Regions from separate parts of the Kitasatospora sp. NBC_01246 genome, predicted to be linked through region 1. Evidence: riboswitches for the same ligand, from Rfam matches in the RefSeq annotation. Region 1 holds a riboswitch; the other holds the start of a gene.

The links. Region 1 has a riboswitch for S-adenosylmethionine ahead of OG618_RS11805 (aminotransferase class V-fold PLP-dependent enzyme). Riboswitches for the same ligand answer to the same signal wherever they lie in the genome.
Region 2: another riboswitch for S-adenosylmethionine. It lies ahead of thrC (threonine synthase); the one in region 1 lies ahead of OG618_RS11805 (aminotransferase class V-fold PLP-dependent enzyme).

The regions. Positions count from the first base shown of each region.
Region 1 covers NZ_CP108484.1:2,697,051-2,707,336, forward strand. The annotation lists gene OG618_RS11780 (C40 family peptidase) at 132-1,175, opposite strand; gene OG618_RS11785 (NYN domain-containing protein) at 1,388-2,932, opposite strand; gene OG618_RS11790 (hypothetical protein) at 3,009-3,260, opposite strand; gene OG618_RS11795 (rhomboid family intramembrane serine protease) at 3,463-4,245, shown strand; gene OG618_RS11800 (Lrp/AsnC ligand binding domain-containing protein) at 4,287-4,568, shown strand; gene OG618_RS11805 (aminotransferase class V-fold PLP-dependent enzyme) at 4,579-5,943, opposite strand; SAM riboswitch class IV at 5,995-6,112, opposite strand; gene trpD (anthranilate phosphoribosyltransferase) at 6,260-7,336, opposite strand; gene OG618_RS11815 (hypothetical protein) at 7,459-7,884, opposite strand; gene ctaE (aa3-type cytochrome oxidase subunit III) at 8,280-8,900, shown strand; gene qcrC (cytochrome bc1 complex diheme cytochrome c subunit) at 9,088-9,897, shown strand; gene qcrA (cytochrome bc1 complex Rieske iron-sulfur subunit) at 9,894-10,286, shown strand, end outside.
Region 2 covers NZ_CP108484.1:4,878,381-4,888,666, reverse strand. The annotation lists gene groL (chaperonin GroEL) at 1-1,352, opposite strand, end outside; gene OG618_RS21440 (cold-shock protein) at 1,768-1,971, opposite strand; gene OG618_RS21435 (ubiquitin-like small modifier protein 1) at 2,575-2,853, opposite strand; gene thrC (threonine synthase) at 2,915-4,201, opposite strand; SAM riboswitch class I at 4,219-4,351, opposite strand; gene OG618_RS21425 (glucosyl-3-phosphoglycerate synthase) at 4,501-5,568, shown strand; gene OG618_RS21420 (alpha,alpha-trehalose-phosphate synthase (UDP-forming)) at 5,616-7,085, shown strand; gene otsB (trehalose-phosphatase) at 7,135-8,004, opposite strand; gene OG618_RS21410 (DUF3263 domain-containing protein) at 8,092-8,331, opposite strand; gene OG618_RS21405 (cupin domain-containing protein) at 8,436-8,780, shown strand; gene OG618_RS21400 (extracellular solute-binding protein) at 8,812-10,083, opposite strand.

The DNA of each region.
Region 1 (10,286 bases):
CGGGTGTGATCACGCGCCCACATGGAGCTGATCGTTTGTCATGATGCGGCCGCAGACACCGACGCCACCCCCGGTTCCGGGGGTGGCGCGGATCACAGGGCCGGATCCCGGCCCGTGGGCATGTCGGTCCGTCAGACCCGGCGGATCGCGTTGATCGGCATCGCGTCGGCCTTCATCACCTTCACCACGTCACCGGTGTGCGGCGCGTGGACCACCATCCCGTTGCCGATGTACATCCCGACGTGGCTGCGGTCCGGGCGGTAGATGATGAGGTCGCCCGGCTGGGCGTCGGCCAGCGAGGCCACCTTCGAGCCGTAGTTGGCCTGCGCCTGCGAGGTGCGCGGCAGCGAGACGCCGGCCTTCGCGTACGACCAGACCATCAGACCGGAGCAGTCGAAGGAGTTCGGGCCGACCGCGCTCCAGACGTACGGCGAACCCTGCTTGCTCATCGCGTTGGCGACGGCCTGCCCGGCGAAGCCGCTGCCCTGCGGGAGGCTGCTCAGGTCGGTGCGCTCGCTGCCGCGCGAGGCCCGGTCGGCCTGCTGCTGGGCGGCCTTCAGCGCGGCCCGGTCGGCGGCGCTGAGCGAGTTCAGCAGGTCCTGGGCTTCCTTGAGCTTCTTGTTGACCTCGGCCTTGGACTGGTTCAGGTCCTTGGTCGTGCTGTCCAGCGAGGCGAGGACGGCGGCCGCCTCGGCCTTCTGCTGGTCCAGCCGGCGCTGCTGGTCCTGCAGGCCCTTGAGCGCCTCGGTCTGGCTGGAGCTGGCCTGCTGGACGCTGGCGGCCTTGTCCAGGTAGCCGGACGGGTCGGAGGCGAGCATCAGCTGGACGGACGGGTCGATGCCGCCGGTCCGGTACTGCTCGGCCGCCACCTCGGCCAGCCCGCCCTGAAGCTGGGTCATCTGGTCCTGGCCGCGAGCCACCTGGTCCTGGAGCTGGTCCGCCTGCTTGCGCAGCTGGTCCGCCCGCTCCTTGGCACCGTTGAACTTCTCGGTGGCCTGCTCGGCCTCCTCCTGCAGCTGGTCGACCTGCGCCTTCACGTCCTCCTTCTTGGGGGACGGGCTGGGCGCGGCGTGGGCGCTGACCTGGGCCGAGAGGGCGACCGCGGTCGCAGCGGCAGCGGTCAGCACGGTGACCCGTGCACGGCTCGACTGCTTGGGACGGCGGTGGGTGGCCAAGTGACCGGCTCCTTCTTCCAACGGACTCACCCGAACGAGTGAGAATCCGGAAAATAGGTTTGACGCCAGACCCTAGTGAAGATCCACGCTTTGCGCCACTCCCCCGATGGCGTGAACTCCCGCCCCCCGCCATGACTTCACGGGATCCACACATCCCCGCAAACCGGGCGCTGACCAGGCGTCATCTCCTGCCGGCCGGCCCCCGGCCGAGGTCAGGGCCGGGCCAGTCGGTTCAGCAGCAGCACCGAGGCTACAGGGCGCGCGCCCGCCTTCCGCACGCCCTCCGCGACCTCCCGGTCGGTGGAGACCACCACCACCGGCCGGCCCTGCGGCTCGGCCCGCACCAGGCGGCGGATCAGTTCGTCGGCGGTCTCCCCGGTCCGGCTGAACCGCACCCGGACCCCGCGCGGCGGCGCCAGGATCACCGGCACGTCGAGGTCCTGGCCGTCGAACACGCAGGTCACCTCCGCCTGCGTGCGCTGGGCCAGCATCGCCAGCCCGCCCAGCAGCCGGATCCGCTGCTGCTCCAGCGGGAGCGCCGGGTAGCCGGTCTTGGTCACGTTGTAGCCGTCCACCACCAGGTGGACCTGCGGGATCGCCAGCAGCTGGTCCAGCAGCGCCGGGTCGTCCTCGGCCAGCCCGCGCCGCGCCACGTCGTGCGGCGAGGCCGAACCCGGCACCACCGCCTCGACCAGGTCGGCCGGGCGGATCTGGGAGACCGGCAGGGCCAGCTCCCGCTGGAGCCCCTGCGCCGACTGCAGCACGGTGTCCAGCAGCAGCCGCAGCCGCATGTCCTCGACGCTGCGCCCCTCGCGGGCCGAACGGCGGCCCTGCTCGGCGGCGTTCTCCAGCTCGGAGATCCGGTGCCGCAGCCGCCGCGCCTCGCTCTCGGCGGCGCCGCGCTCGACGCCCGTCTGCGCCTTCAGGGCCTCCAGCTCCCCGGTGACCCGGCGCGTCTCGGCCTGGGCCCGCCGGGTGTCGCTCTCCAGCGAACGCACCTTCTTGCGCAGCGACTCCACCTCCTTGCGGACGTCCTCCGACTCGGCCCGCTGCCGGTCCAGGTCCGCCCGGGCGGCGGCGCGCACCTCGGCCAGCTCCGCCTGCAGCTTCTCGGCCAGCCGGGCCGCCTCGGCCGCCGCGCCCTCGGCGCCGGCCCGCTCGGCCTCCTCGCCGGCCTCGACGACCAGGCGGCTCCAGCCCGCCGACCGGACCAGGTAGGCGGCGGCCGCCACGTCCATCGGATCGGCGGCGCCCGGCACTGTGCCCGACTCCAGCGCCCGGACCAGGTCCGGCTGCCCGAGCCGCAGCCGCTCCGCTATCCGTACCCGGAACGCCGGCTCGGACTCCAGCGCCGCGGCGAGCGCGGTGGCGGCGTACTTGGCCCGGCGCGCCGGGGTGAACTTGGCGTACGGGCGCAGCGTCTGCGGCAGCTCCGCGACCGGCAGCCCCCCGAGCGCGTCGGCGGCGAGGCCCACCACACGCCGGCGCACCCCCTCGGGCAGCGGCCGGTCGAGCTTCTCGGCCGCGCGGGCTGCCGCCGGCTCCTCACCGCCGGAGCCGCCGGCCTCCTCGCCGTCGACCTCCTCGGCGGGGGCGCCGGTGCCGGGCGCGGCGGCCTCGACCGCGTCCGGCGCCTGCGCGTCCACAGCGGGCTGCCGCCCCTGCGGCCCGGCGGGCTCCTGCGCTGCGTCCACCACGTCCTCGGCTCCGATCCTCGCCAGCGGGGTACGGCCGTCGGCCGTACCCCTGGTCGTCACGCTCCGTGCGCTCTGTCTGTATTGTCCCGCGCGGCGGACGGCAGTGCCGCGCACCGTCCACCGCGCGGGGCGGGCATCAAGCCTGCTCGGCGGCCTCGGCGCCCGGACGGGCCACCAGTTCGACCTGGTCCACCGCGTTGCACCAGCGGCAGCGCACCGACTCGATGGTCTCGCTGTGCACCTCGGTCTCCTCCACCTTGGACTCGCCGGCCAGGTCGAAGTGCAGGAACTCGGTCACCCGGGCGGTACGGGTGACGTCGAAGCGGGTCAGGTTGCCGCACAGGGTGCAGCGCCAACGCGTCTCTGCGGTCAGGGCGGGGACGGTCATCGGGGGTCCTCTCGGGTGGTCCCTGGGTGGGCTCAGGCGCTCCCCCCGGAGCCCCGGCATCGGCGGCGGGAGGCGGGATTGCCCGCCCCAAGCCTATTGCCTGGGGCAACCACCCCGGCCACCGGTCACGGCGATCGCGGGGGTGCTCCACCTGCCGTACAGCGCGGTGTCGCCCGGGCCGGACGGAGGGATGCTTGGTCGCATGGCGATCCCGGTCCTCGACCACACCGGCGCGCGGGACGGCCCCCCGGCCGCGCCCGTCCCGGCCGTCAGCTACGCGCTGATCGCGCTGAACGTGCTGGTCTTCCTGCTCGGCCCGGCGGCCGGGCTCAACCCGCTGTACGGCCGCGGGCAGGACCGGGTCTGCGCGGAGCAGCGGTACGAGCAGCGCTGGGGCGCCGTCCCGGCCGAACTGCTGGCCGGACGGCCGCTGAGCGCCGAACAGGTGGCCGAGGCCCCCGACCCGGTGCCGGGCTGCCCGGCCGCCCCGACCCCCGGCAAGCACCCGGCGATGTCCGTCCTCAGCGGGCTCTTCGTCCACGCCGGCTGGCTGCACCTGCTGGGCAACCTGCTCTTCCTCCAGGTCTTCGGCCCCACCGTGGAGGCCCGCTTCGGCCGGGCCCGGTTCGCGCTCTTCTACCTGGCGGCAGGCTCGCTGGCCACCTACGGCTTCGCGCTGGCCGAGGCGCACTCGGCGGACTACACCCGGGTCCTGATCGGCGCCTCGGGGGCGATCGCCGGCGTGCTCGGCGCCTACCTGAGGCTGCACCCGCGGGCCCGGGTGACCACGCTCGTCCCGCTGCTGCTCTTCCTGCCCCTGCGGTTCCCGGCCTGGCTGGTGCTCGGCCTCTGGTTCGCGCTCCAGTGGTGGTCGGTGCACTCGGCGGGGCCGGGCGTCGCCTACCTGGTCCACGTGATCGGCTTCTCGGCGGGGTTCCTGTACGCCTGCACGCTGGCCACCCGCCCCTCGCGACGGCCCCGCTGACGCCCGATACCCTGGCGGCACCTCACAAAGGAGCCCGAACAGTGATCACCGCCATCGTCCTGATCAAGACCAGCGTCGACCGCATCCCGGAGATCGCCGAGGCGATCGCGGCCATCGAGGGCGTCAGCGAGGTCTACTCGGTCACCGGCGGCTACGACCTGGTGGCGATGGTGCGGGTGCGCCGGCACGACGACCTGGCCGAGGTGATCCCCGGCCGGCTGAACAAGGTCCCGGGCGTGGCCCACACCGAGACCCAGATCGCCTTCCGCACCTACTCCCAGCACGACCTGGAGACCGCCTTCGCGCTCGGCCTGGGCGAGTAGCCTCCCCCGTTCAGCCCTCGCGCCGGGTGTCCGCGACGCAGCGGCCGCCCTCGTTGCGGTAGTTCCAGGCCGCGCCGTCCGTGACCAGCTCGCGGACGGCGGTCAGGAACCGGTCGATGTGCTCGTCCGGGGTACCCGCGCCGAAGCTGACCCGGATCGCGTTCAGGCTGCGCTCCCCCGGCAGCGACGCCTCCGGCGCACCGCACTCGGACGGCGCCACGTCCTCGTCGCCGAGCAGGGTGCGCACCAGCGGGTGCGCGCAGAACAGGCCGTCGCGCACCCCGATGCCGTACTCGGCGGAGAGCGCGGCCGAGAAGTGCGAGCTGTTCCAGCCCTGGACGACGAAGGAGAGCACGCCCACCCGGGCCGAGTCCGCGCCGAACAGGTTCAGCACCCGCACCTGCGGGACCTCCGCCAGCCCGGCCTTCAGCCGGGCGATCAGCTGCCGCTCGCGGGCCTCCAGCGCGTCGAAGCCCGCCTCGGTCAGGGCCCGGCAGGCCGAGGCGATGGAGTAGACGCCGATCACGTTCGGCGAGCCGGCCTCGTGCCGGGCCGGGCCGGTGTGCCACTGCACGGCCACCGAGCCGTCGGCCTCCCGGGCGACCGTGCGGGTGGCGCCGCCGCCGGCCAGGTACGGCTCGGCCGCGTCCAGCCAGTCGGCCCGGCCGGCCAGCACCCCGGCGCCGAACGGCGCGTAGATCTTGTGGCCCGAGAAGGCGATCCAGTCCACGCCCAGCTCGCGCACCGAGACCCGGTGGTGCGGGGCGAGCTGCGCGGCGTCCAGCACCACCCGGGCGCCGTGCCGGTGGGCGGTCTCGGTGAGCTCGGCGACCGGCCAGAGCTCGCCGGTGACGTTCGAGGCGCCGGTGACGCAGAGCAGCTTGGGGCCCTCGGGGGCCTCGGCCAGCGCGGCGTCCAGCGCGGCGACGGCCTCGGCGTGCGAGCGCGGGGCGCGCAGGTAGGTGACGCTCAGCCCGGCGTGGCGCCAGGGCAGCAGCGAGGCGTGGTGCTCGGTCTCGAAGGCGAAGACCCGGGTGCCGGCCGGGACGGCGCCCGCCAGCAGGTTCAGCGAGTCGGTGGTGGCCCGGGTGAAGACCACCTGGTCGCCCTCGCGCAGGTCGAGGAAGTCCGCGACGGTGCGGCGGCTCTGCTCGAAGAGGTCGGTGGAGAGCTGGGAGAGGTAGCCGGCGCCCCGGTGCACGCTGCCGTAGTAGGGGGCGTAGGCGGCGACGTCGTCCCAGACCCGCTGCAGCGCCGGGGAGCTGGCGGCGTAGTCGAGCGCGGCGTAGGTGACCTTGTCACCGTTGACCAGCGGGACCTCGACGTCGTGGCCGAGGACGGGGAGCGGGGCGCAGATCTCGGTGGCGACGGACATGGGGGTGCACTCCTTCGACGGGTAAGGACCCCGGAGGTGCGTGTCAGCCGGCGTCCGCGCTTGTCACGCGGACGGTTCGCCGCGAGACCCGGTCCTCACCCAGGGCACCCCGCCACGGACGGAGGGTTGCCGGACAGCCAGCTGGGGCTTGACGCTGTCACTCATGACCTGGCGAAGACTCTAGGTCGCGTCCGTCGAGTGGTCAAACAGGGGTCCGCCATCCGGACAGCGGTCCACCGCCGGGGCCCGGCGACGCCACCGCCGGACGTGCGAAGGGCCCGCGGGGAGGCATCCCCCCGCGGGCCCGACCGCCGCTTCACACCCGGGTGGTGGCCTCGGACCAGCGCCGCAGCAGATCCTGCGCGGCGCCCGAGTCGATGGCCGCCGCGGCCCGCTCCATTCCGGCCGCCAGCTGCTCGGCGAGCGGCGCGTCGGTGAGGTCCAGCGCCACCAGCGCCGTCGCCGTGTTCATCAGGACGGCGTCCCGCACCGCCCCGCGCTCCCCGGCCAGCAGCCGGCGCGCGACGTCCGCGTTGAACGCCGGGTCCCCGCCGCGAAGCGCCTCGATGCCCACCAGCTGGACGCCGACGTCGCGCGGATCGAAGGAGGTCTCGGTGACCTCGCCGTCGCGCACGATCCAGACCCGGGAGGTGGTGGTGACGGTCAGCTCGTCCAGGCCGTCGTCGCCGCGGAAGACCAGCGCGGTGGACCCCCGGCGGGCCAGCACCCCGGCGATCAGCGAGGCCAGCCGGGTGTCGAAGCAGCCGATCGCGTGGGCGGTGACCTTGGCCGGGTTGGTCAGCGGGCCGAGGGTGTTGAAGGCGGTCGGCACCCCGAGGCCGCTGCGGGCCGGGGCGGTGTGCCGCATCGCGGGGTGGAACCTGGCCGCGAAGCAGAAGGTCAGTCCGACCTCCTCGGCCACCTCGGCGACCCGCCGGGCCGAGAGGTCCAGATTGACGCCGAGCTTCTCCAGCACGTCCGAGGAGCCGCTCGCCGAGGAGGCCGCCCGGTTGCCGTGCTTGACCACCTTGGCACCGGCCGCCGCGGCGACGATCGCCGACATGGTCGAGATGTTGACGGTCTTCGCCCGGTCGCCGCCGGTGCCCACGATGTCGACCGCCGGGCCGGGGATGGAGAGCGGTTCGGCGTGCGCGTACATCGAGTCCACCAGGCCGACGATCTCGTCCACCGTCTCGCCCTTGGCCCGCAGGGCGACCATGAAGCCGGCCATCTGCACCGCGGAGGCCTCGCCGCTCATGATCCGGTCCATCGCCCAGGCGGTGTCCGCCCGGTCGAGGTCCTCGCCCCGCAGCAGCGCCGACAGGATGTCCGGCCAGGTGCGGACCACCTGCACGGGGTCCTTGCCGCCGTTCGCAGGGTTCACGTTCACCATGGCTGACTCCAGCTCTTGTCGGTTCCCCGAGGGGTTCTCCGTAAGGATGGAGCCAGCCTATCGAGCGGCGGGACGCCTCCGCCCCGCCGTCGCCTTCACTTCTCTCCCACTGAGACGCGGTCCTACCGGGCGGCCGGGGCCCGCTTCGCCAGCCGGGCCCGGAGCAGCGTGGCGGCCGCCTCGGCCAGCGCCACCGGGTCCACCGGGTGGGAGATGGCCGCGTCGGCCCGGCTCCAGGCGGCCAGCCAGGAGTCCTGCGGCCGGCCGATCACCACCAGCACCGGCGGGCAGCCGTAGATCTCGTCCTTCAACTGCCGGGCGAGCCCGAGGCCGCCGGCCGGGACCGCCTCGCCGTCCAGCACGCAGAGGTCCACGCCCCCCTTCTCCAGTGCCTTCAGCACCGCGGGGGTCGTCGCGCACTCCAGGTAGGTCAGCTCCGGCAGATCCTCCGCGGGCCGGCGGCCCAGGGCCGTCAGCACCTGCTCGCGGGTGTTGCGGTCGTGGCTGTAGACGAGAACGGTCAGCGTCTCGTCGGTGGTGTACGCCATGGGCCCTGCTCCCTCAAGTGTGATCCGGACCACGTTCGTCTCAACCCGGATGCTACTCCCGATCACCGCCCGCCGAGCCACTCCCGCACGATCCGTCTCAAGCCGCCGCGCCCACGACTCACCCGCCCGGAGGACAGGCCGTCACCCCCGCAGTCGCGGTCCACCCGTACGGCCGACCCGAGGGCCTTTCCCTTACTCCCGGCGGACCCCGAAGGAGTGGAGCGACACGCTGGGCATCAGGGTCGAAGATGCCTTCGAAGAACCGTCAGAAAAGGGACACGCCCCTGCTCAGCCGCCATCCGGGCGTCCCGGCGGGCCCCACCGGGGCATACCGCACGCACCGGACACTCCGAGGGACACCCCCCGGCGTGAAGACGGAATAAGGGACCGACATAATGTCCGTCGTGGCGACAGCAACAGCAGTAGAAACCGGGCACGCGCACGGATCGGTCAACCGGCCGAACATGGTCAGCGTCGGAACGATCGTCTGGCTCAGTTCCGAGTTGATGTTCTTCGCGGCCCTCTTCGCGATGTACTTCACGCTCCGCTCCGTCAAGGGAGCCGAGTTCTGGAGCGAGAAGGCGCACGCCCTCAACGTGCCCTTCTCCTCGGTCAACACCACGATCCTGGTGCTCTCCTCTCTCACCTGCCAGCTCGGCGTGTTCGCTGCCGAGCGCGGGGACGTGAAGAAGCTCCGCTCGTGGTTCGTCATCACCTTCGTGATGGGCGCGATCTTCATCGGCGGCCAGATCTTCGAGTACACCGAGCTGGTCAAGAAGGACGGCCTCTCGCTGTCCTCCGACCCGTACGGCACGGTGTTCTACCTGACCACCGGCTTCCACGGTATGCACGTGACGGGTGGTCTGATCGCCTTCCTGCTGGTCCTCGGACGGACGTACGCAGCCAAGCGCTTCACGCACGAGCAGGCCACCGCCGCCATCGTGGTGTCGTACTACTGGCACTTCGTCGACGTCGTGTGGATCGGCCTGTTCGCGACCATCTACCTGATCAAGTAACCAGCTGATCAGGTCGCTGGCCACCGGCTCCGGGTCCCGCCCTCACCGGCGACGGCCCGATTTGCCGGTGCCTACGCTCCCAACCGACCGACCGCGCGCGCAGCCCTAGACAGGCAGCCTCGTGCCGGCCAGACCGGCCGCCGGGTGCACCCACCAGTCGACCAGATCCTGACACCGGGGTTATTCCGTGAAAAAGCTCTCCGCACGACGGCGCCACCCATTGGCGGCGCTGGTCGTCCTACTTCTCGCCCTGGCGGCAACCGGGGGGCTGTACGCCGCGTTCGCGCCCGCCGACAAGGCGCAGGCCGACGTCGCCGCGCAGTCGCTCGCGATCGATGAGGGCAAGAAGCTCTTCGCCGTGGGCTGCTCCTCCTGCCACGGCCTGAACGGCCAGGGCAGCAGCGACGGTCCGAGCCTGGTCGGCGTCGGCTCAGCCGCGGTCGACTTCCAGGTCGGCACCGGCCGCATGCCGGCCCAGCAGCCCGGCGCCCAGGTGCCGAGCAAGAAGAACATCTACTCGCAGGCGGAGATCGACCAGCTCGCCGCCTTCGTGGCTTCGCTCGGCCCCGGCCCGGTCATCCCGACCGAGGAGCAGTACACCTCGACCAACCCCGAGGACCTCTCCAAGGGTGGCGAGCTGTTCCGCACCAACTGCGCCCAGTGCCACAACTTCGCCGGCCAGGGCGGTGCCCTGACCCAGGGCAAGTACGCCCCGTCGCTGGAGGGAGTGGACGCCAAGCACATCTACGAGGCCATGCAGACCGGCCCGCAGAACATGCCGTCGTTCCCGGACACCACCATGCCCGAGGAGCAGAAGAAGCAGATCGTGGCCTTCGTCCGCCACACCACCAACGATGAGCCGAACCCCGGCGGTCTCACGCTCGGCAGCCTCGGTCCGGTGACCGAGGGCCTGTTCGGCTGGATCTTCGGTCTCGGCACGCTCATCGCGGTCGCGATCTGGGTCGCCGCCCACACCACCAAGGCCAAGAAGTCATGAGCCACGACATGTCAGAAGAGAAGCTCCCGGAGTCACACGGCTCCGCCGGACACCACGAGGTGGCCGCCCACGGCGATCCGTTCGCCGACCCGGGCCTGCCGGCCCACCAACCGCGTCGCACCGACATCGACGAGCGGGCCGCCCAGCGGGCCGAGCGCCAGGTCTCGCTGATGTTCGTGGTCTCGATGCTCGCCACCGTGGGCTTCATCGCCTCCTACGTGGCCATCGACCCGGACAAGATCGTCTACATCTTCCCGCTGGGCCACGTCAGCGCGCTGAACTTCGCGCTGGGCATGACCCTGGGCGTCGCGCTGTTCTGCATCGGCGCGGGTGCGGTCCACTGGGCCCGCACCCTGATGTCGGACCACGAGATCCCGGCCGAGCGTCAC
Region 2 (10,286 bases), 2.2 Mb from region 1:
ATCTGCTTGATCGGGGCCTCCAGCGCCACGCGGACGATGTTGGCACCGGTGGCCTCGTCGCCCTCCAGCTCCAGCTTGTCGAACGCGACACCGGCCTGCAGCAGCGCGACGCCACCACCGGCGACGATGCCCTCCTCGACGGCGGCCTTCGCGTTGCGGACGGCGTCCTCGATGCGGTGCTTGCGCTCCTTGAGCTCCACCTCGGTGGCCGCGCCGGCCTTGATGACGGCCACGCCGCCGGCCAGCTTGGCGAGGCGCTCCTGGAGCTTCTCGCGGTCGTAGTCCGAGTCGCTGTTCTCGATCTCGGCACGGATCTGGTTCACGCGGCCGGCGACCTGGTCGCTGTCGCCGCCACCGTCGACGATGGTGGTCTCGTCCTTGGTGATGACCACCTTGCGGGCGGTGCCCAGCAGGTCGACGCCGGCGTTCTCCAGCTTGAGGCCGACCTCCTCGGAGATCACGGTGCCACCGGTGAGGATGGCGATGTCGCCGAGCATGGCCTTGCGGCGGTCGCCGAAGCCCGGGGCCTTGACGGCGACGGACTTGAAGGTGCCGCGGATCTTGTTCACGACCAGGGTCGACAGGGCCTCGCCCTCGACGTCCTCGGCGATGATGACGAGCGGCTTGCCGCTCTGCATGACCTTCTCCAGCAGCGGGAGCAGGTCCTTGACCGAGCCGATCTTGGAGTTGGCGATGAGGATGTACGGGTCCTCGAACGTCGCCTCCATCCGCTCCAGGTCGGTGGCGAAGTAGGCGGAGATGTAGCCCTTGTCGAAGCGCATGCCCTCGGTGAGCTCGAGCTCCAGACCGAAGGTGTTGCTCTCCTCGACGGTGATGACGCCTTCCTTGCCGACCTTGTCCATGGCCTCGGCGATGAGCTCGCCGATCTGGGTGTCGGCGGCCGAGATGGAGGCGGTGGAGGCGATCTGCTCCTTGGTCTCCACGTCCTTGGCCTGGGCCAGCAGCTGGTCCGAGACGGCCTGGACGGCCTTCTCGATACCGCGCTTCAGGGCCATCGGGTTGGCGCCGGCGGCGACGTTGCGCAGACCCTCGCGAACGAGCGCCTGGGCCAGCACGGTGGCGGTGGTGGTGCCGTCACCCGCGACGTCGTCGGTCTTCTTGGCGACCTCCTTGACGAGCTCCGCGCCGATCTTCTCGTAGGGGTCCTCGAGCTCGATCTCCTTGGCGATGGAGACACCGTCGTTGGTGATCGTGGGGGCGCCCCACTTCTTCTCCAGCACGACGTTGCGGCCCTTGGGGCCGAGCGTGACCTTCACCGCGTCGGCGAGCTGGTTCATGCCACGCTCAAGGCCGCGGCGAGCTTCCTCATCAAAGGCGATGATCTTGGCCATCAGAAGTGGTCCTCCGGGACACGGTCGACTGCTCGGACCAAGGGGTGCCCGCGACGGACGGCCCTGGTGTGCGGGGGTCCTTTCCCCTACCGCTCCCGGGGGCCTCACCGACCCAGTCCGCTGTCACTCTCACACTGTGAGTGCTAACGCCAATGATTAGCACTCCGGGTAGGCGAGTGCAAGCCCAATCGCCCAACCCGCGAGCCGCGTCCGCCCCCTGCGGCCGCCGTCGGCGAGCCCCCGACGGGCCGCCGACGGGCCGCCGCCGGGGTGTCCGGCACCCCCGCGCCGGACGCCGCGCGGGCCCCCGCCGGACATGCCGACGGGCCCGTACGACATGTGTCGTACGGGCCCGTCGTGAAGCAAGAGGTGCACCAGCCGAATGGGCCGAGCCGAACTCCTGGGGTCGGAAAGGTCAGACCGCGGCGCGGACCATGTCCGCCTGCGGGCCCTTCTGCCCCTGAGAGATCTCGAACTCGACCCGCTGGCCCTCCTCAAGGGTGCGGTAGCCGTCCATCTGGATCGCGCTGTAGTGGACGAAGACGTCCGCACCACCGTCGACCGCGATGAAGCCGTAGCCCTTCTCCGCGTTGAACCACTTGACGGTGCCCTGAGCCATTCCGAACTCCCCTAGTGCTGTGCTGGCCCTTCACGCGCCCGCAGGTCGCGGGCCCGGGTCTGGTTTGAGGCCGGCCCGGGGAACCCCCCCTGGGCGCAGCCGTGCACGCCACAATCGTCCGCGGAGACCACCGGAAGACCTCCGGTGAGCGGGTGATTGCGTCGACCGCGGCTGAATGTATCCGGATCGACGCCCTCTGCAACAGGGTCAACCGCTGGGAATTCCCGAGGTCCGCCAGGGGACAGGCCAGACCAAAGCGGGAGGAAATCGGCATTTCACGCCGGACATAGCGGACGAATTACTCAAATGCCTTCGAGAATTCTGACATCGGCCTGACATGTTTCACGGTCACGGCCCCGGCGCCGGTCTCAGCGGCCGGACAGACACCGGCGGTACGGGCGCGGACGGAGTTCGAGTACCGGCGCGAGGGGGGTGGCGCGGCCCTCTTCCCGGACGAGCCACACTCTACTCCCCCGGACCGCGAAATATTCCCGCCGGAATGCGGCGGGCCGCCCGCGCGTACGGAGATCGGAATTCCGTACGGGCGGACGGCCCGGTCGAAAACGGGTCGGCCGATGAAAGGCCTGGTCGGAAAGGGGCGGATCAGCAGCCGCCGGCCACCGCCGGAATGATCGAAACGCTCGCGCCGTCCTTGATCTCGGTGGCCAGGCCCTCGGCGAACCGGACGTCGTCGTCGTTCACGTAGACGTTGACGAACCGGCGCAGCTTGCCGGCGTCGTCCAGGATCCGGGCGGCGATCCCGGCGTGGTTCCGCTCCAGGTCGGCGATGACGTCGCCCAGGGTGGCGCCCTCGGCGGCCACCTCGGCGGCGCCGCCGGTGTAGGTGCGCAGGATGGTCGGGATGCGGACGGTGGCGCTCATGGGGGATCTCCTCGGGCGGTGCGGCCGGGCGGCCGGTACGGGCTGCGGGGGCGGCGGGGGGTCAGGCGGACGCGAGGCCGGCGTCGCGGAACGAGGCCAGCGTCGGGCGGATGACGGTGGTCATCCCGGAGTCGGAGACGGCGTCCAGCGTCTTCAGGCCGTCACCGGTGTTGATCGCGACGGTCTCCTTGGCCGGATCCAGCTGTCCGGTCTCGACCAGCTTCTTCAGCACGCCGACGGTCACCCCGCCCGCGGTCTCGGCGAAGATGCCCTCGGTCCGGGCCAGCAGCTTGATCGCGGCGACCACCTCGGCGTCGGTGACGTCCTCGACCGCCCCGCCGGTGCGCCGGGCGATGTCCAGCACGTAGGGGCCGTCGGCCGGGTTGCCGATCGCCAGCGACTTGGCGATGGTGTCCGGCTTGACCGGCCGGATCACGTCCTGGCCGGCCTTGAAGGCCGCCGACACCGGCGAGCAGCCCGCCGCCTGGGCGCCGAAGATCCGGTACGGCCGGTCCTCGACCAGGCCCAGCTTGATCAGCTCCTGCAGGCCCTTGTCGATCTTCGTCAGCTGCGAGCCCGAGGCGATCGGGATGACGATCTGCTCCGGCAGCCGCCAGCCGAGCTGCTCGCAGATCTCGTACGCCAGCGTCTTGGAACCCTCGCCGTAGTACGGGCGCAGGTTGACGTTGACGAAGCCCCACCCCTCACCGGCCGGGTCGCCGATCAGCTCCGAGCAGAAGCGGTTCACGTCGTCGTAGTTGCCCTCGATGCCGACCAGCTCGCCACCGTAGACACCGGCCATGACGACCTTGCCCTGCTCCAGGTCGTGCGGGATGAACACGCAGGACTTGAACCCGGCCCGGGCCGCCGCCGCGCCCACCGCGCCGGCCAGGTTGCCGGTCGAGGAGCAGGAGAGGGTCGTGAAGTGGAACGCGCGGGCCGCCTCGATCGCGCAGGCGACCACCCGGTCCTTGAAGGAGTGCGTCGGGTTGCCGGAGTCGTCCTTGACGTGCAGCTGGGCGGTGAACCCGAGCTCGCGGCCCAGGTTGTCCGCCTTCACCAGCGGGGTCCACCCCGGGTTGAGGTTCGGCTTGTCGGCCACGTCGGCCGGGACGGGCAGCAGCGGGGCGTAGCGCCAGATCGACGCCGGACCGGCCTCGATCCGCTTGCGGAGCTCCTCCGCGCCCTCGCTCCCGAAGTCGTAGGCGATCTCCAGCGGCCCGAAGCACTCCAGGCAGGCGAAGCTGGGACCGAGCGGGAACCGGGTACCGCACTCCCGACAGGACAGTGCGACGGCGGGACCGAGATCAACGGTCGCGGGGGCGGCTGCGGCGGTGTCGATAGCCATGATGGCGGAGGCCTCTCTCCTCATCTTCCCCGTGACGCGGGCGCGCCACAGGCCGGAATTGGCACCTGTCCCGCCGGGGCCGGAGGCCTGCCGTGCGAGAAGGTTGCCGGGACGTCAACGGGCCGTTCCCTCAGTCCCTCTGGATGAGCTCTGTGAAGTTGTGGTCCTGCTCAGCGGCGACCCCGGCGTGCGAAGGTCCGATCGCTGTACGAAGACTGTATCCGAAGGCGTCAACCCTGAACGGGACCGTCCGCCACGCGAGATGCCCCGTCCCACCCCGATCCGTCGAGGAGAGTTCCGTGCCCGCCGAACCGACACCCGCGCTCCTCCCGAAGGCGGCGTCCTGGCTGCGCCGCCGCTCCTGGAGCGCGGCCGACCGCCCGGTGGGCGCCCTGCTGGCGGCCAAGCAGGCGGCGGGTCGGGCCGGCACCGTCAGCGTGGTGCTGCCCGCCCTGGACGAGGAGGCCACCGTCGGCGACATCGTCCGCACCGTGCGCCGCGAGCTGATGGAACGCCTGCCCCTCGTCGACGAACTCGTCGTCGTCGACTCCGGCTCCGTCGACGGCACCGCCGCCGCGGCCGCCGAGGCCGGCGCCCGGGTCGTCCACCGCGACGACATCCTGCCCCGGCTGCCCGCCTCCCCCGGCAAGGGCGAGGTGCTCTGGCGCTCGCTGCTGGTCACCAGCGGCGAGATCGTCTGCTTCGTCGACGCCGACCTGCGCTCCTTCGACCCCGCCTTCGTCTCCGGCATCATCGGCCCGCTGCTCACCGAGCCGGACATCCAGCTGGTCAAGGCCATGTACGACCGGCCGCTCGAAGTGACGAACGGCTCCGGTTCCGGCGACGCCGCCGTGGTCCCCTCCGGCGGCGGACGGGTCACCGAGCTGGTCGCCCGCCCCCTGCTCAACCTGCACTGGCCGGAACTCGCCGGTTTCGTCCAGCCGCTCGGCGGCGAGTACGCGGCCCGCCGCTCGCTGCTCGAACGGCTGCCGTTCCCCACCGGCTACGGCGTCGAGCTCGGCCTCCTGGTGGACGCCCTGGAGCTCGCCGGCCTGGACGCCCTCGCCCAGGTGGACGTCGGCGTACGCCACCACCGCCACCAGGACAGCCAGGCGCTCGGCCGGATGGCCGCCACCATCTACCGCACCGCCCTGGAACGCCTGGACCGGACCCACCGGCTGAAGGCCTCCGCCGACCTGGTCCACCCGCTGCTCACCCAGTTCACCCGGGACCCGCGCACCGCGGCCGGGCCCCCGGCCGGCGGCGCCGCCATCTTCACCCCGCACACCCATGCGATCACGGCGGAGGAACGGCCCCCGATGCACACCGTCCCGGAGTACGCCGCCCACCACGGCCACCAGGCCTGACGCCGGACGGGGGTTTGCCGACCCGGGCCCACGGCAACGTACCAACCATGGGCGATCTCACGACCGAACGTTCGAGTGCGACCGGTTCCGCCACCGTACTGGTGGCCTCCAACCGGGGACCGGTGTCATTCAGTACCGCGGCCGACGGCACCCTGACCCTGCGCCGGGGCGGCGGCGGGCTGGTGTCCGGACTCTCCGCGATCGACGACCCGCATGCCGTCTGGGTCTGCGCGGCGCTCGGCGACGCCGACCGCCGGGCCGCCCGGGAGGCCCCCGACGGCCGCCTCGACCGGGCCGGCCACGACGTCGGCGGACAGGCCGTCCGGATGCTGGACATAGACCCGGAGACGTTCGCGGCCGCCTACAACGGCGTCGCCAACTCCACCCTCTGGTTCGTCCACCACCTGCTCTACGCCACCCCGACGGCCCCCTCCTTCGGCGCGGAGTTCCGCTCCGAATGGCAGTCCTACCGCGCCTACAACGCCGCCTTCGCCGAGGCCCTCGCCGCCGAGGCGGCGCCCGGGGCCGCGGTACTGATCCAGGACTACCACCTCTCGCTGGCCCCGGCCCTGCTCCGGACCGCCCGCCCCGACCTGCGCATCGGCCACTTCTCGCACACCCCGTGGGCCCCGCCCGAGTACTTCCGGCTGCTGCCGGACGACGTCGCCGAGAGCGTCCTGACCGGCATCCTCGGCGCCGACCGGGCCGCCTTCCTGACCCGCCGCTGGGCCCTCGCCTTCGCCGACTGCTGCGCGGACGTCCTCGGCGCGGACGTCGACCGCGAGGCCCTCACCGTGACGCACGCGGGCCGCACCACCCGGCTCGGCGTGCACGCCCTCGGGGCCGACGCCGACTTCCTGCGCGAGCGGTCCCACCGCCCGGACGTCGACGAGCGGCTCGCCACCCTGCGCGAGGCGGTCGGCGGGCGGCGCACCGTCGTCCGGGTCGACCGCACCGAGCTGAGCAAGAACATCGTCCGCGGCTTCCAGGCCTACCGGCACCTGCTCCGCACCCGCCCCGAGTGGCTGGACAGCGTGGTGCACATCGCCTTCGCCTACCCCTCGCGCACCGACCTCGCCGAGTACCGCGCCTACACCGCCGAGGTGGAGCGGCTCGCCGCCGAGATCAACGCGGAGTTCGGCACCGCCGACTGGCAGCCGCTGATCCTGCACGTCAACGACGACTTCCCGCGCTCCCTCGCGGCCTACCGGCTGGCCGACGTCGCCCTGGTGAACCCGATCCGCGACGGCATGAACCTGGTCGCCAAGGAGGTACCGGTGGTCTCCGACCGCGGCTGCGCCCTGGTGCTCTCCCGCGAGGCCGGCGCCCACGCGGAGCTGGCCGACGACGCCCTGTGCGTCAACCCGTACGACGTCATCGCCACCGCGGAGGCCCTGCACACGGCGCTCACCATGCCCGAGGACGAGCGGGCCGACCGCACCAAGCGCCTCGCCGCCGCCTCGACGGCGCTGCCGCCGCAGCAGTGGTTCCTCGACCAGCTGACGGCGCTGGACTGACCGCCGCCGTACCGGCCGGCGGCCCGACCGCCGGCCGGCACGGCCGACTCTAGGAGCCCTGGGCCCCGTCCCCGAGCGCCGCTCCCAGCGCCGTCAGCAGCCCCACCACGCCGGCCGGGCCGGCGACCACCAGGTCCGCCCGGTCGGCGAGCTCCCGCACCGGCGCGTCGCCGTCGACCGTGCCGCTGCACACCAGCAGGCCGGCCAGCCCCTCGCCGCGCAGCTTCTCCACGGCCGCGAAGGCCGCCACGTCCCCCAGGTCGTCCCCCGCGTAGAGCACCGCCCGGGCGCCCCGCTCGCGCAGGAACCCGGTCAGCGCGGCGCCCTTGTCCACCCCCGGCGGCCGCAGCTCCAGCACCAGCCGGCCCGGCTCCACCACCAGCCCGTGCTCGGCGGCCAGCGCCTCCACCGGGGCGCGCAGCAGCTCGAACGCCTCCTCCGGCGCCTCCGTCCGCCGGGTGTGGACGGCCAGCGAGCGCCCCTTGTCCTCCACCCACGTCCCGGCCGGCGCTCCGACCCGCGCCAGTACGCCGTCCAGCGCGGCCCGCGCCCGTGCCACTCCCGGATGCGCCGGCGGCGCCGTCAGCTCGCCGCCCTCCCAGCGCTCGGCCCCGTAGTGCCCGAGCACCACCACGCCGTCGACGCCGCCGAACCCGCCGTACTCCACCGCCAGGGCGGCCGGCCGGCCGGTCACCACCACGATCGCGCCGACCCGGGGCGCCAGCTCCGCCAGCGCGCCCGCCGCCCCCGGATGCGCCCGCGCCCGGCTCGGATCCGCCACGATCGGCGCCAGCGTCCCGTCGAAGTCGAGCGCCACCACCGCCTCCCGGGGCGCCCGGAGGATCGCCTCCAGCCCCGCCCGTCCGGCCTCGTTCCCCGGCTCCGCCATCTCCTCAAGACCCATGTCCTCAAGACCCATGTCCGGAACCTACCCAGCCTTCCGGGCCCGACCCGCCCCCGGACCCGGGAACGCCCCGGTAGCCCGAGCGGCCCGGGACCACCCGGGCTACCGGGCCGCGCGCCGCGCCTCCCGCACCCGCCGCAGCCGGTTCACCAGCACCGGCGCGTGCGCCAGCGCCGCCGGCCGGTCCAGCAGGGCGTTCAGCAGCTGGTAGTAGCGCGTGCTGGAGAGCCCCAGCTCCTCGCGGATCGCCCGCTCCTTGGCCCCGGCCGTCCGCCACTGCCGCCCTTCGAGCTCCAGCACCGCCGTGTCCCGCTCGTCGAGCCCGTCCGTCCCCGCACCCATCCGCGACCCACCTCCGTCCAGCACTACGGAGTGTCATTCTCCCCCGGCGAGGCGACACACCTTGCGCCCCCGCCGGCGTCCCCGCCCGGGCTAGCGTCACCCCCATGACGCCCAGCTTCGCCGTGCACATCCCGACCGCCGAGCTCGAACCCGACCCGCTCGACCCGGCCCAGATCGTCTCCGGCACCCCCGAGGTCTCCGGCCGCGTGCTCTCCGAGTCCCCCGACGGCCGCCAGCTGCGCGGCATCTGGCAGATCACCCCCGGCGTGGTCACCGACGTCGAGGCCGACGAGATGTTCGTGGTGCTCAGCGGCCGGGCCACCGTCGAGATCGACGGCGGCCCGACCCTGGAGGTCGGTCCGGGCGACTGCGCCGTCCTGCGGGCCGGCGACCGCACCACGTGGACGGTCCACGAGACCCTCCGCAAGGCCTACGCCATCACCCTCTGACGTCCGCACCCGCCGCCCGGCCCGGGATCCGTCACTTGCGGACCCGGGCCGCCTCCTTCACCGCGGACTCCTGGAGCCCCTCCAGCACCTGCTTGGCGTCGCCCGTCACGGCGCCGCCGATCCCCGCCTTGATCCGGTTGCTGACGTCCGCCCAGGCCGGGTCCCCGAAGGGGTAGAAGCTCGCGTTGGTCAGCCCGGCCGCGAACTGCTTGAGGTCCTCGTGCCTCCCGTCCTTGGTCACCGCGGTGAAGGCGTCTTGGGTGACCGGCAGCAGGTTGTACGTCTCGTCGAACTTGAGCTGGTTGTCCTTGGCGTACACGAAGCTGAGGAACTTGCGGATCTCGTTGCGGTGCCCGTTCGCCTTGAACGCCATCATCCAGTCGGCCACCCCGAGGCTGCCGGTCTTCGCCAGCCCGTCCTTCTTCGGGATCGGCGCCGTGCCGAAGTCGATCTTGCCCTTGGCCGCCATCCGCAGCAGCGTCGGGTGCCCGTTGAGCATCGCGACCTTCCCGGCCGCGAAGTCGGTGAACATCGGCGTGCGGTTGGTCTTCCCGGGATCGGGGTTGGTCAGCTTGGTGTCGACCAGGTTGGTGCGCAGCCAGGTGAAGGTGGCCTGGTTCTCCGTGCTGTCGATGGTGTAGTTGCCGACGTCGTCGGAGAGGCTGCCGCCACCGCTCAGCGTCCACAGCATCGACTCGGCCGGGGCCTCCTCGGGACCGAGCGGCAGCCCGTACGGCGTGACCCCCGGCACCTTGGCCTTGATCTTCTCGGCGGCCTGCCGGAGCTCGTTCCAGGTGGCCGGCGGCTGGGTGATCCCGGCCTTCTGGAAGACCGCCTTGTTGTAGAACAGCACCCGGGAGGAGGAGACGAACGGGATGCCGTACTGCGTCCCGAGCACCTGGCCGGCGTGCGCGAACGACTCCATGATGTTGGCCTGGGTCTCCAGCGAGAGGACGTCACCCGCCGGGTACAGCCGGTTCGCCACCGCCTGGTCGGCGAAGCCGCCGGTCTGCAGCAGGTCGGGCGACTTGCCGGCGGCCACCAGGTCGTCGACCCGCTTGCCGATGTCGGTCCAGCTCGTCACCTCGACGTCGATCCGGATGTCCGGGTTGGCGGCCTCGAAGCGGCGGGCGACGTCGTCCCAGTACAGCTTGGAGCTGGTGGCCGCGTCCTCGCCGTAGTCGGCCGCCACGAGCTTGAGGGTGACGGTCTTGTCGTCCTGGCCGCCGCAGCCGGTGAGCAGCAGCGCTCCGGCCAGCGCGGTGCCGAGCAGCCGGGTGGGGGCCTGGGCGCGCCTGATCAACGCGGGTACCGCCTTCGGGGGGTGAAAGGAAGCGGGGGGCCGGAGGGGGGAATCCGGCGGAGGGGAGGCGGCAACCCTGCCAAATGCGGTGCACAGTGGTCCACACCTGTGGGCCGTCCCCGCCGGGTAGTTATCGAAGTGCGGAGGTCATTGCACGATGCGCAATGAATCGGCGTGAAAACCGCCCTCTCGGGGCGGGCGCA